Aridibaculum aurantiacum: one gene and its partner. The protein of the gene in region 1 interacts with the protein of each later gene in a pairwise test. Links are inferred from orthologs where the notes say so. Each region holds a gene or a part of one and is shown on either strand. Other genes may lie near its edges.

Region 1 (6,335 bases):
TTTCCCCCTCAATTCAAAGGAGCCTTTTGCTTCTTTCAGCCAAATTCCTTCATGGGCTGCTTTATTCTTATCTGGTATTCGTCTTATCAGCATTATAGCCGCACCAATTACTAATTCGGCCACACTTCGTGTATTGCTGTAAGGTGCATTGAAAACTGCTACACCATGTTTGGTTGCAGCTTTCAGATCTACCTGGTTTACACCAATACAAAAGCATCCTACTGCCTGTAGTTTTTTTGCGGCATCCAGTACTCTTTCAGTGATGCGTGTTTTACTTCTTATACCTATTAAGTGAACATCCTTAATTGCTTTCACCAGTTCATCTTCGCTTAATGCTCCGGAAAGCCTTTTTACATTGGTATAGCCATTGTTTGTAAATACTTCTGCTGCTTTATCACTTATATTTTCAAGAAGCAAAATGTTGATCTTCTCTTTCGGATAGCTTGTTGTGGAGTTGTTCATTTATAAAGCAGTTTGGAAACCGGGCGAAAGTATGAATTAAATTAAAAGCTAGTTGCGCCGAAAGATTCCAAAGGTTATCTTTGCTGCATCCATTACTATCTTCCCTGAGAGAATTTTCTTTTCCAAGTTTTAGATATCTATACACAGAAAAACCATGGAAACCCCCTTTCGAATCCTTATTGCAGATGATGATGCTGATGACATTCAACTAACAAAGGAATGTTTTGTAGAGAATGAATTTCCTATTGATGTAAATGATGTACAGGATGGGCAACTGCTATTGGAGCACCTGAAAAAACTTGTTCTTCAGCACGAAAGAGATCAACTGCCACAGTTGATTTTACTCGACCTTAATATGCCTCGCAAAACCGGCCTTGAAGCATTAAGAGAATTGAAAGCCGACACTCAACTCTGTCGTATACCTGTTATAATTTTTTCTACATCTAAAGCCCAACGAGATATAGACAAGGCTTATGAATTGGGTGCAAGTTGTTTTGTAAACAAACCCAACACACTGGAAGAATGGTGTGATAAAATGGGGAAGCTTGGTAAGTTCTGGATAGATTGCGTGAAAGTGGCGGTTTAACAACAACGACTTGAAGATTTGTTTTGATAGTCTTTTTTAATTTATTCTGATCACCGTTTCTGCTTCTTTATTACCGGCCATTACAAGTAGAAGTATTTCATTTTCTTGATGTGGAAAACTTCGTTTCATTTTCATGGCATAGAAAATGATTCCACAGAGGAAGTTTCTACAATGTTAACCTGCATGATTCCAATAATTTCAGCCGAAAATAAAATTGATTTGAAGTATCCTATATATATATTGATTGCTGCTTTACTTTTTGGCTGCAAACAGAAGAACGAAAAAAACGCGCAGAGAAACCAACCCCATCAAACGGTTGCTTTATATAACAAACTATCAGACGAGCAAAAGGCTAAATACTCCGAATCTGTACAACGCATGTATGATTCCCTCCTACTAAAAAGAGGCTTCAATGGAGGAATAATAGTGGCAAAGAATGGCCAGGTTTTACTGGAAGATTATAGAGGCTACTTCAACCTGGTAACCAAGGATACAATAACACCCAATACACCTTTTCACGTAGCATCTGTTTCGAAGACATTTACAGGTATGGCTATAATGAAACTGTGGGAAGAGAATAGATTGAAACTAGACGATTCACTTCAGGTTTTTTTTCCTGACTTTCCATATAAAGGCATCACAGTACAGATGTTGCTGAACCATAGAAGTGGCTTGCCAAACTACGCTTACCTGATGCCTAAAGAGCCGCATTGGAAGAAGAATTTTGCAACCAATCATGATATGCTTCGTTTCCTGGTAGAAAAGAAGCCGCAGCCGTACAATAAGCCTGATCGCGGATTTCAATACTGCAATACGAATTATGCATTACTGGCACTGGTGGTAGAAAAAGTAACAGGTCAGCCTTTTCCTGAGTATATGAAGAACAATGTTTTTACTCCGCTTGGCATGCAAAACACTTTTGTATTCTCTATAAAAGATACGGCAGATTATGTACCTAGTTTCAATTGGGATAATTCGCCTGCACGCATAGAAAGTATGGACTGCATCTATGGTGATAAAAATGTTTACACTACTCCGCGTGACCTGTTGCTATGGGATGATGCTCTTTACTCCAACAAATTTGTAACGGAAGCTACACTTGATGAGGCCATACAACCTACAAGCTTTGAAAAACCAGGTTCTCACAATTATGGTATGGGATGGCGTTTGGTACTAATGCCCAACAACAAAAAGATCGTTTACCACAATGGTTGGTGGCATGGCAACAACAGTAGCTTTACGCGCATGATTCACGATACCGTTACCATCATCATTGTTGGAAATAAATTCAACCGCGCAATTTATAGTGGGCAAAAGTTTGGCGCAATCTTCAACAACCAGGCGGATGATGAGAACATGGTGGAATAAGTGAATTATACTTTTCTGCTTAACTCATTTAAGATGTAGTGCCGGGTTATCTTTATCCAATAACTGAGGCCAATGAAGATATTTTCAGCCAATCAAATCAGGGAATGGGAACAGTACACTATAGACAATGAACCCATCAGCTCCTGGGCTTTGATGGAACGCGCATCCTTGCAATGTACCAACTGGATTATCCAGCATGCACCTACAGATCAACCAATTAAGATCTTTTGTGGTAAAGGCAACAATGGCGGCGATGGCCTTGCTATAGCAGCACAGTTGGCAGAGCGAAAATTGCAAGCTGAAGTATATATCCTTGAATTTGGAACTGTTGGAACAGCAGATTTCCAAAACAACCTTCGCAGGTTACACGCGTTGCCTGTAAAGCTTCACTTCATACAGGAGCCCAGTTTTTTCCCGGAGATATCAAATAATGATTTGGTTATAGATGCATTGTACGGCTCAGGCCTTAACAGGCCTTTGCAGGATCTTTCAGCACAGTTGGTGCAACACATCAATTCTTCCGGCGCACGGGTTGTTTCTATTGATCTGCCAAGTGGAATGTTTGCAGACTATTCTACCATACCCCACCCTGTTATAGTTGCTGATTATACACTCACTTTCCAGGTGCCAAAGCTTTGTTTTCTATTGCCAGAAAATGAGCAGTTTTTCGGCGAGCTTCATGTGTTGCCTATTGGTCTGCATCCGGCATTTTTTAAGAATGAAGAAGCGCATTATCACCTTGTAGAGCCTGCTTTCATAAAAGAAATATATAAGCCACGCAAACGTTTTTCGCATAAAGGCACCTACGGGCATTGCCTTGTAATAGCGGGTGAAACAGGAAAAATGGGCGCTGCATTATTAACCACTAAAGCATGCTTACGTGCGGGTGCAGGTTTGGTAACTGCTTTACTGGATGAACAACATCTTCCTATTATGCAGGTGGCAGTGCCTGAGGCAATGGTGGCAATGCGAAATGAAATGGTTGATTTTTCTAAGTACAATAGTATCTGCATAGGACCGGGTTTGGGTACATCAGCTAAAGCTGTTAAACTGGTAGAGTTACTTTTAGAAAAAGCCACTACTCCACTTGTTCTGGATGCAGATGCATTGAACATATTGGCGCAGCGAAACGATCTCTTACAATCACTTCCTCAACAGTCTATACTTACGCCACATCCAAAAGAATTTGAACGCCTTTTCGGAAAATGTTCAAATGATTATGAACGTTTAGTATTGGCTAAAAAGAAGGCGGAAGAGTTAGGCGTGATCATCATTTTGAAAGGACATAGAACGGCCATTGCGCAAGCTGATCAACCAATAATTTTCAATAGTACAGGTAACCCCGGGATGGCTACTGGCGGCAGTGGTGATGTATTAACAGGTATCATCACTGCACTTTTAGCACAAGGCTATACACCGGCGAATGCAGCTGTTTTAGGAGTTTATCTTCATGGTTTGTCAGGTGATCTAGCAGCAAAGCAATTATCAGAAGAAGCGCTTATAGCAGGTGATATAGTAAGGTTCTTAGGTGAAGCTTATAAAAAGATAAGATCGCTTTCTTAGTTGAAAGAAAAAGAGTCAGTGCTACAGTAATTCTACTTTTCCTAAATAAGAACTATTCTAAAGTGATCGCACCTGCAATTTTAATCTTCATCAGCAGGCGGAGTACAGGCAAAAGTTGTTAACTTCATTATGTACCATAATTCTTTACACCTCTGGTAAATGTAGAATATGATTGTAAACAAGCCTGCCTATCAAACTTTGGAACAGCCCACCATTCAACAAGGGCATCATGATGAAGTAAAAGCGATCAGCAAGCTTGTTCATCTAAAATTTAGCAGGCTTATCAAACGTGAAAAAAATCCATTGAAGAAGCTCGTGCTTACCATGAAGCGTTATGCAGAATTAAAGAAGGTAAAAGCGCAGGTTACTTCCTCCGACAACCTATACTCCATCTATTGATCCCTCTTCTAGTATCGCTATCCTTCATTTAGAAATAGTAATAAAAGTTGCTGTTTTGTAAGTAGCACTTCCTCAACATATTGCTTTACAAAAAACAACTCTCTTTTCTCTTATAAGTTTCTTTTCCCCGTTTTATAAGAAAGTGTTAATGTGTTTGTTTTACACCTATTTTTGGCCACATTAAAACATACAAGAGAAAAAACGAGAATTGCTTATGAACTATTTGATTTATGCCGTTCCGGCAATGGGTATCATAGGGCTTCTATACACCCTGGTGAAGTTTAAATGGGTAAGTAAACAGGAAGCAGGTACGGAGAGGATGAAGGAAATCGCTCATTATATACAAGAAGGTGCAATGGCCTTCTTACGTGCTGAATATAAGATCCTCACTTATTTTGTTGTTATTGCTGGTTTATTGTTGGGTGTTATGGGTTATAGCAATCCAAGCAGCCACTGGAGTATTTCCATATCATTTGTGGCAGGCGCTGTTTTTAGTGCTTTAGCAGGATATATCGGTATGCGCATCGCAACAAAAGCGAATGCTCGTACAGCACATTCTGCACGTACCAGTTTAAGCAAAGCTTTGGCTGTTTCATTTACCGGAGGTTCTGTAATGGGTCTTGGAGTAGCTGGCTTAGCAGTACTTGGTCTTGGTGGTTTATTCATCCTTCTAAAAGCAATATTTGCTCCTGAGAGTGGCGTGAATAGTTTAGAAATGGAACGTACTATCGAGGTGCTAACCGGTTTTTCATTAGGTGCAGAAAGTATTGCATTGTTTGCACGTGTGGGTGGTGGTATTTATACAAAAGCTGCCGACGTAGGCGCTGACCTGGTAGGTAAAGTAGAAGCAGGTATTCCTGAAGATGATCCGCGTAACCCGGCAACCATTGCGGATAACGTAGGGGATAATGTGGGTGACGTTGCAGGTATGGGTGCTGACCTTTTCGGTTCTTATGTTGCAACAGTTCTTGCTACCATGGTACTGGGACGTGAGACTATCATTCCTAATGGTTCTTTGAATGAGTTTGGTGATATGGCTCCAATCCTGCTGCCGATGATGATAGCAGGTGTAGGAATTTTATTTTCTATAGTAGGAACCTGGTTTGTTCGCATTAGCGATAAAGTAGGCGTAGGTACTGAAGCTGTACAGCGCGCTTTGAATATGGGTAACTGGGGTTCTATAGTACTTACCGCTATTGCTGCTTATTTCCTTACTGTATGGATTTTACCTGATACCATGATCCTGCGCGACTATACTTTCTCTCCTATGGCTGTTTTTGGTGCCATTGTAGTAGGATTGGTAGTAGGTACGCTTATGAGCATCATTACCGAATACTATACAGCAATGGGTAAACGCCCGGTAAAAAGTATCATCCGCCAATCGGCAACAGGACATGCTACCAACGTGATTGGTGGTTTGGCTGTGGGTATGGAAAGTACCTTTTTGCCAATACTTGTTTTGGCTGGTGGTATCTACGGAAGCTACCAATTTGCTGGTTTATATGGAGTAGCTATTGCTGCTGCTGGTATGATGGCTACTACAGCTATGCAGCTGGCTATTGATGCTTTTGGACCAATTGCCGACAACGCTGGTGGTATAGCTGAAATGAGTGAGCTACCTAAAGATGTGCGTGAGAAAACAGATATTCTTGATGCTGTTGGTAATACTACTGCTGCTACTGGTAAAGGATTTGCCATTGCTTCTGCAGCCCTTACTGCATTGGCTTTATTCGCTGCCTTCGTAGGTATCTCTGGAATTTCGGGTATTGATATTTATAAAGCAGATGTTCTTGCATGTCTTTTTGTTGGTGGAATGATACCATTCATTTTCTCATCTCTTGCTATACGCGCTGTTGGTGAAGCAGCTATGGCAATGGTTGAAGAAGTGCGTCGCCAGTTCCGTACTATACCTGGAATAATGGAAGGTACAGGCAAGCCGGAATATGATAAATGTGTG
Region 2 (6,460 bases), 300 kb from region 1 along the record:
TACCAACACTTTTGAAAACCAAGTTTTACCGCCTGTTTATAAAACAGATGATCATGTTATTGGTGTTTTAAACGATCCAATTTTTGGTAAAACTGTAGCATCTGCTTTTTTTGAATTTAAGCCTACTATTTATCCATACGCTTTTCCTATTAATCCAATTTATCGTGTGGCAGACTCTGCTGTATTGGTTTTAAACTTTAGAGGAAGCTATGGCGATACATCTGTTGGTGCACCTAACCAGGAGTGGGAAGTACGTGAACTGGCCGAACTTGGAAAAGGAGATTCTGTCTACAAGACCAATGCAAATCCTGCAGTTGGAGCCTTGTTGAATAGCGGCAATACAACCATCAATGTTCGCAAGTTTCGCGACTCTGTTATCAATAAGTTTGAAAGTACTGTCAACCAGGTGAGGATCAAACTGAGCCATGATGTTGCATTGCGTTTCATTAAAAATTACGACTCTACCAATGCTTACAGAAGCGACTCTGCTTTCAGGGAAGCATTCAAAGGATTTGCTATTGTACCAAGAGCAAACAGTGGTGGCAATACATTGGCACGTGTGAACCTGATGGATATGGATAGCAAGCTTGCGTTGTATTTCCATAAAGACTCAGCTAATGTGAAGTCGGATACGTCTGTGAACTTCTTCCGCATAAACCCATATCTTGATCAAAGTTCTTTCACTGCTAATAGGATAGCCCGCGACTTTAGCGGAAGTGAGATAGCTGGTGCATTGAACACCACCACCAATGAAGCTAAAGTGTATGCACTTACGGCTCCAGGCACTTATATCAATGTTACCATTCCTGGACTTCGTACGCTTAGCAACCGCATTATTCATCGTGCAGAGTTATTAGCTTACCAGGAAGATGCCGATAACGATCCTTTGGCTGAAATACTTACTCCTCCACGTTACCTTTTGCTGGCTCGTTACGATAATGATTTCAAAGGAATGGCTAGTGTGCCAAATGATTACGAAATCACTTCTACTGGGCCAAACATTGAGAACTTTGGTGGCTTCCAGTTCTACCAGAACATTCCAGGGTTCAATAAAAAATCAGCTGTCTATACTTTCAACCTGAGCCGTTATGTTCAAGGTATAGTTTCAAGAAAAGATAGCAGCTATGCGCTTCGTATTTACGCACCATCTAATGACTCTATAAAGTTCAATCTTCCTTATCCTAACCAAGGAGTATTTGCTACCTACCAGATTGCCCCTTCTAACAGCAATCGTATGGCAGAAGGTAGAGTACGATTAGCAGGAGGAGCTCATCCCAATGAAAGAGTTAGAATGCGCGTTCGCATAATTTATTCTCGCTTGTAAGCGTTATTGGTGTTCACCATATATTTGCGCAACTTTTAAAAAAATACCATCAACTGTTTTTATGCCTTATTTATTTACATCAGAAAGTGTTTCTGAAGGACATCCTGATAAAGTAGCTGACCAGATCAGTGATGCATTGATAGATAATTTTCTTGCTTTTGATCCTCAAAGTAAAGTAGCGTGCGAAACACTTGTAACAACAGGACAGGTTGTATTAGCCGGAGAAGTGAAGAGTAAAGCTTACCTCGATGTCCAGGAAATTGCTCGTGGTGTTATCCGTAAAATAGGATATACCAAGAGTGAATATATGTTTGAGGCAAACAGCTGTGGTGTATTTTCTGCTATTCACGAACAATCATCTGACATTAACCAGGGTGTAGACAGGCAGGTAAAAGAAGAGCAAGGTGCCGGCGACCAGGGAATGATGTTTGGCTATGCAACAAATGAAACTGAAGATTATATGCCACTGGCACTTGATCTTTCTCATAAACTTCTGATTGAACTGGCAGCTTTGCGCAGGGAGAACAAGCAGATCAAATATCTGCGTCCTGATGCAAAGAGCCAGGTTACTTTAGAATACAATGATGACAATAAGCCAGTTCGTATCGATGCGATCGTTGTTTCTACACAGCACGATGATTTTGATACAGAGCCTAAGATGTTAGAAAAGATAAAGGCTGACATCATCAACATTTTGATACCAAGAGTGAAGAGCAAGTACAAGAAGTACGCAAAGCTTTTCAACAACGATATTAAATACCACATCAACCCAACTGGTAAATTCGTAATTGGTGGACCACATGGTGATACCGGACTTACAGGTCGTAAGATCATTGTAGATACTTACGGTGGTAAAGGTGCGCATGGTGGTGGAGCATTCAGCGGAAAAGATCCGAGCAAGGTTGATAGAAGTGCTGCTTATGCAACACGTCATATAGCTAAAAACCTGGTGGCTGCAGGCGTTTGCGATGAAGTACTTGTGCAGGTTTCTTACGCTATTGGTGTAGCACAACCTACAAGCATTTATGTAAATACTTACGGCACAGCTAAGGTGGACATGACCGATAGCGAAATCGCTAAAGTGGTAGAAGGTGTTTTTGATATGCGTCCTTACTTCATTGAGCAACGCCTGAAACTAAGAAGCCCTATCTACAGCGAAACTGCTGCTTATGGTCACATGGGAAGGCAGCCTGAAGTGAAAGTGAAAGAATTTGTGATGCCTAATGGAAAAGTAAAGCAAGTGAAAGTGGAACTGTTTACATGGGAAAAACTTGACTATGTAAATAAGGTGCGTAAAGCATTTGGTGTTTAAGCCGTTTCAATTAATATAATATAGAACCTCCTGAAAGGGAGGTTTTTTTGTAAATCATATTTTCAATTTCTGTCATGATAGATGAAAATTACAACCCCTGGAAGATAGTTTCTGAGAAGCAGGTATACGATAACAAATGGATCCGGCTTACCGAGTACGATGTAATAAATCCTTCGGGAAATGCGGGTATTTATGGTAAAGTTCATTTTAAAAACAAAGCCATTGGTATACTGCCGTTGGATGAAGATTGGAATACTTACCTGGTAGGGCAATATCGATTTACAATTGATGCATATAGCTGGGAAATTCCGGAAGGTGGGGGAGCTTTGGATGTGGATCCTATTGAGTCAGCTAAACGAGAATTGAAGGAAGAGACAGGCTTGGTAGCGGGTGAATGGACTGAGCTCGGTCAATTATATTTATCAAATTCAGTTAGCGATGAACTGGCCATCCTGTTCCTGGCACGCAACCTTACACAAGAGGAAGCTATGCCTGAAGAAACCGAACAATTAGTGGTGAAGAAACTTCCGTTTGAAGAAGCCTACCAGATGGTGGAAGATGGATTGATAACTGATGCAATGGCGGTAGCAGCAATACAAAAGGTAAAACTTCTCATGCTACAGGGAAAGATCAGCCGCTAATTGATTGTTGTTGCGCAGCATATAGATTTTAATACCGTTATTTTTGCACCATGAATTTTCGTCACCAGAATAATCGCCAGCGTCCAAAGAAAAATCTTTTGATAGTTGGAAAAGACAAGGTTATAGATGCTCTGAAAACAGGCAAATACCTTGATCGAATTTATCTTTCTTCCACTGTACACGGACCGGAGATAGATGAAATAAGAGCACTTGCTTCCGATAAGCAAGTGCCTATAAATAAAGTTCCGGTAGAAAAACTGAACAGTTTCAATGTCAGCAATCACGGCAACTGCATTGCTGTTATCTCAAAAATAAAATACCAGGACCTCCAGGAGGTGATCTCTTTTGTAGTAGATAATGGGGAAACGCCATTGTTTCTGATGTTGGATGGTATAACTGATGTGCGCAATATTGGCGCAATAGCACGAACTGCATTTTGCTGTGGTGTACAGGCTATCATCATTCCAGAAAAAGGTGTGGGTGCACTGAACGATGATGCTATAGCCACATCAGCAGGAGCACTTGAACAAATTGCCATCTGCCGTGTGAACAGCCTTATGAAAGCTGTAGACGAGCTGCACCTGAACGGCATTAAAGTATATGCAAGCGAAATGAAAGCTTCTACCAATGTTTTTGATTTACCTCTATCTGAGCCCGCAGCTATAGTAATGGGCAGCGAGGACAAAGGAATTTATCCTGCTTTGATGAAGATTTGCGATGAGCAATTTAAGATCCCAATGAAAGGAGATTTTGAATCATTGAATGTATCAGTTGCTGCAGGAATGATCTTGTATGAAGCCATGAAACAAAGAATGTAATTGGTGCCAATTCCAGCGAATTGCTTTATAAGTTTAATTCCTGAACTCCTTCTGAAAGTTTGAAACATGCTGCAAATAATAGAATGTCCACGCGATGCTATGCAGGGGTGGCCAAAGCCGATATCTACAGAAGATAAAATATATTACCTCAACACGCTATTGCAGGTTGGCTTCCATACGCTTGATTGCGGAAGTTTTGTTTCGCCAAAGGCTATACCCCAAATGGCGGATACAGCCGAGGTTTTACCAAAACTTCAACTTCATAATTCCAGAACAAAACTTTTGGTTATAGTAGCCAACAAACGTGGAGCTGAACAGGCGGTTCAATTTGATGAGGTGAGTTTTATTGGTTATCCATTTTCCATTTCTCCTACTTTTCAATTGCGAAATACCAATAGCAATATAGAAGAAAGTGTGCAACGCGTAGACGAGATACAGGAGCTATGCACCAGGCACAACAAGCAATTGGTAATTTACCTGAGCATGGGTTTTGGAAATCCTTACGGTGATGAATATAATGAAGGCGTGCTACTGAATTGGGCGGAGGAGATGGTGAAAAAAGATGTGCGTGTGCTATCACTTTCAGATACTGTGGGCGTGGCTACACCGTCTCAAATAACAACTGCGTTAAAATCTTTATTGCCTGCTTACCCGGGTACTGAAATTGGTGTACACCTTCATAGCACCTCATCCACCTTAGAAGCTAAACTGCAAGCGGCTCTTGATGCAGGCTGCACTCGTTTTGATGGTGCATTGAAAGGAATAGGAGGATGTCCCATGGCAAAAGATGAATTGGTTGGTAACATGAAGACGGAGACCATCGTAGAATACTGCAGGACTAAAGGTTATAAAATTGACCTGGAAGAAGAGGCATTGCACAAGAGTCTTCAGCTTGCTGCAGAAATTTTTGTGTAACTAAAGCTTTATGTTATGAAAATGATGCTGGATATAGACATCAAGTCACCAGGACGAAAGATCAATTACAGTGACAAGCTGATGTTGGTAGGTTCTTGTTTCACTGAACAGATAGGTAAGAAGCTGGAAGATGTTAAGTTTTGCATGAAGCAAAATCCAAGCGGAATTCTTTTTGACCCGGTAAGCGTTACGACGAACCTGGTAAATTATATTGAGAACAAGCCATATAACAAGGATGACCTGTTTTACTTAAATGAGCTTTGGCAAAGCTGGAACCATCATTCTATTTTTTCAGGAATGGATGCAGCTGAAGTATTGATGAATATCAACCAGGCTCAGCAGCAAGCACATGAGTTTCTAAAAGATGCTGATTGGCTCATCATCACATTAGGTTCTGCTTTTTCTTACAGGCTTTCTGAATCTGGTGTACCGGTTGCCAATTGCCATCGTGCTCCGGCGCAGTACTTCGGCAAGCATTTATTAACTATAGAAGAGATAGTGACAGCATTGGACAATTGTATGCACCGGCTGTTTCATTTCAACAATAAGCTACAGATCATATTTACCATCAGTCCTGTGCGTCATATACGCGATGGGGTGGTAGAAAACAACCGGAGCAAGGCGCGGCTGATAGAGGCGGTGCATCACATGGTTAATAAATTCGATCGGCTGCATTATTTTCCTGCTTATGAACTGGTGATTGATGTTTTAAGAGACTACAGGTTCTATGATGTTGATCTTGTGCATCCAAATTATCCAGCAACAGAGTTCGTGTTTCAAAAGTTTATAGCTAGTTATATTGATGAGGATTCGCAGGCAATGATGGAGGAAATAAAAAAGATCGTGACAGCATATAAGCATAAACCCTTTCAGCCTGGTACTGAGGCACACCAGAATTTCTTGCGTAGCTTTTTAGAAAAGGCGAAACAGTTTCAACTGAAATACCCGCATATTAATCTTGAAGAAGAGATACATTATTTTTCTCGCCGTAAAGCGGTTGTGGAGTAGAGTCTACTACATTCTTTGTAAAAGTAAAAACAGCCTGAACCGGCTGTTTTTGTTTTAAAAATTGTTGGCTTTGATATCTATCATTTAAAGCACCAGTGTTTCCTGCTCTTTCATAAACCTACCTAGTGCATCATCAAGGGAGGGAAGAAGAAAACCTTTTTCAGTGGTCATGGCGGTATATGCAGGACGCGGTGCTTTCCAGCCCATTTCAGAGACCGGCATTCCTACCAGTTTATTCTTTTTATGCCCCGAACGATCTGCTACTTGCTCGGCCAGTTCTAGCCAGCTTACTTCAGCATGGTTGCTGATATTCCATATGCCGCTTACTTCATCTATCAGCAGATCTAGAGTGGTATTAACCAGGTCAGGAACATAGGTAGGTGAAATGGTGAGATCTTTTGCTACCGTCATTTCCTGGTTATTCTTAAGAGAATTAAGAACA

What was found.
Region 2: the proteins of J4N22_RS09950 (region 1) and rlmB interact in binary tests that used the Escherichia coli proteins (3 or more experiments, as listed by UniProt). The link is inferred for Aridibaculum aurantiacum from one-to-one orthologs.

Annotation. Positions count from the first base shown.
Region 1 is NZ_JAFEWC010000001.1:2,372,636-2,378,970, reverse strand. The notes cover bases 1,881-4,733. They hold J4N22_RS09950 (NAD(P)H-hydrate dehydratase), read left to right. Parts: upstream 1,881-2,488; coding sequence 2,489-3,979; downstream 3,980-4,733. Other genes in these bases: J4N22_RS09940 (sodium-translocating pyrophosphatase), read left to right, coding at 4,593-4,733; J4N22_RS09945 (hypothetical protein), read left to right, coding at 4,148-4,378; J4N22_RS09955 (serine hydrolase domain-containing protein), read left to right, coding at 1,881-2,416. Outside these bases: serA (phosphoglycerate dehydrogenase), read right to left, coding at 1-462; J4N22_RS09960 (response regulator), read left to right, coding at 617-1,048; more of J4N22_RS09955, read left to right, coding at 1,427-1,880; more of J4N22_RS09940, read left to right, coding at 4,734-6,335. UniProt on the Escherichia coli protein: Bifunctional enzyme that catalyzes the epimerization of the S- and R-forms of NAD(P)HX and the dehydration of the S-form of NAD(P)HX at the expense of ADP, which is converted to AMP.
Region 2 is NZ_JAFEWC010000001.1:2,070,498-2,076,957, forward strand. The notes cover bases 2,234-5,211. They hold rlmB (23S rRNA (guanosine(2251)-2'-O)-methyltransferase RlmB), read left to right. Parts: upstream 2,234-3,327; coding sequence 3,328-4,095; downstream 4,096-5,211. Other genes in these bases: metK (methionine adenosyltransferase), read left to right, coding at 2,234-2,636; J4N22_RS08630 (NUDIX domain-containing protein), read left to right, coding at 2,711-3,277; J4N22_RS08640 (hydroxymethylglutaryl-CoA lyase), read left to right, coding at 4,162-5,010; J4N22_RS08645 (GSCFA domain-containing protein), read left to right, coding at 5,026-5,211. Also shown: J4N22_RS08620 (DUF4270 family protein), read left to right, coding at 1-1,324; more of metK, read left to right, coding at 1,386-2,233; more of J4N22_RS08645, read left to right, coding at 5,212-6,018; J4N22_RS08650 (family 1 glycosylhydrolase), read right to left, coding at 6,103-6,460. UniProt on the Escherichia coli protein: Specifically methylates the ribose of guanosine 2251 in 23S rRNA.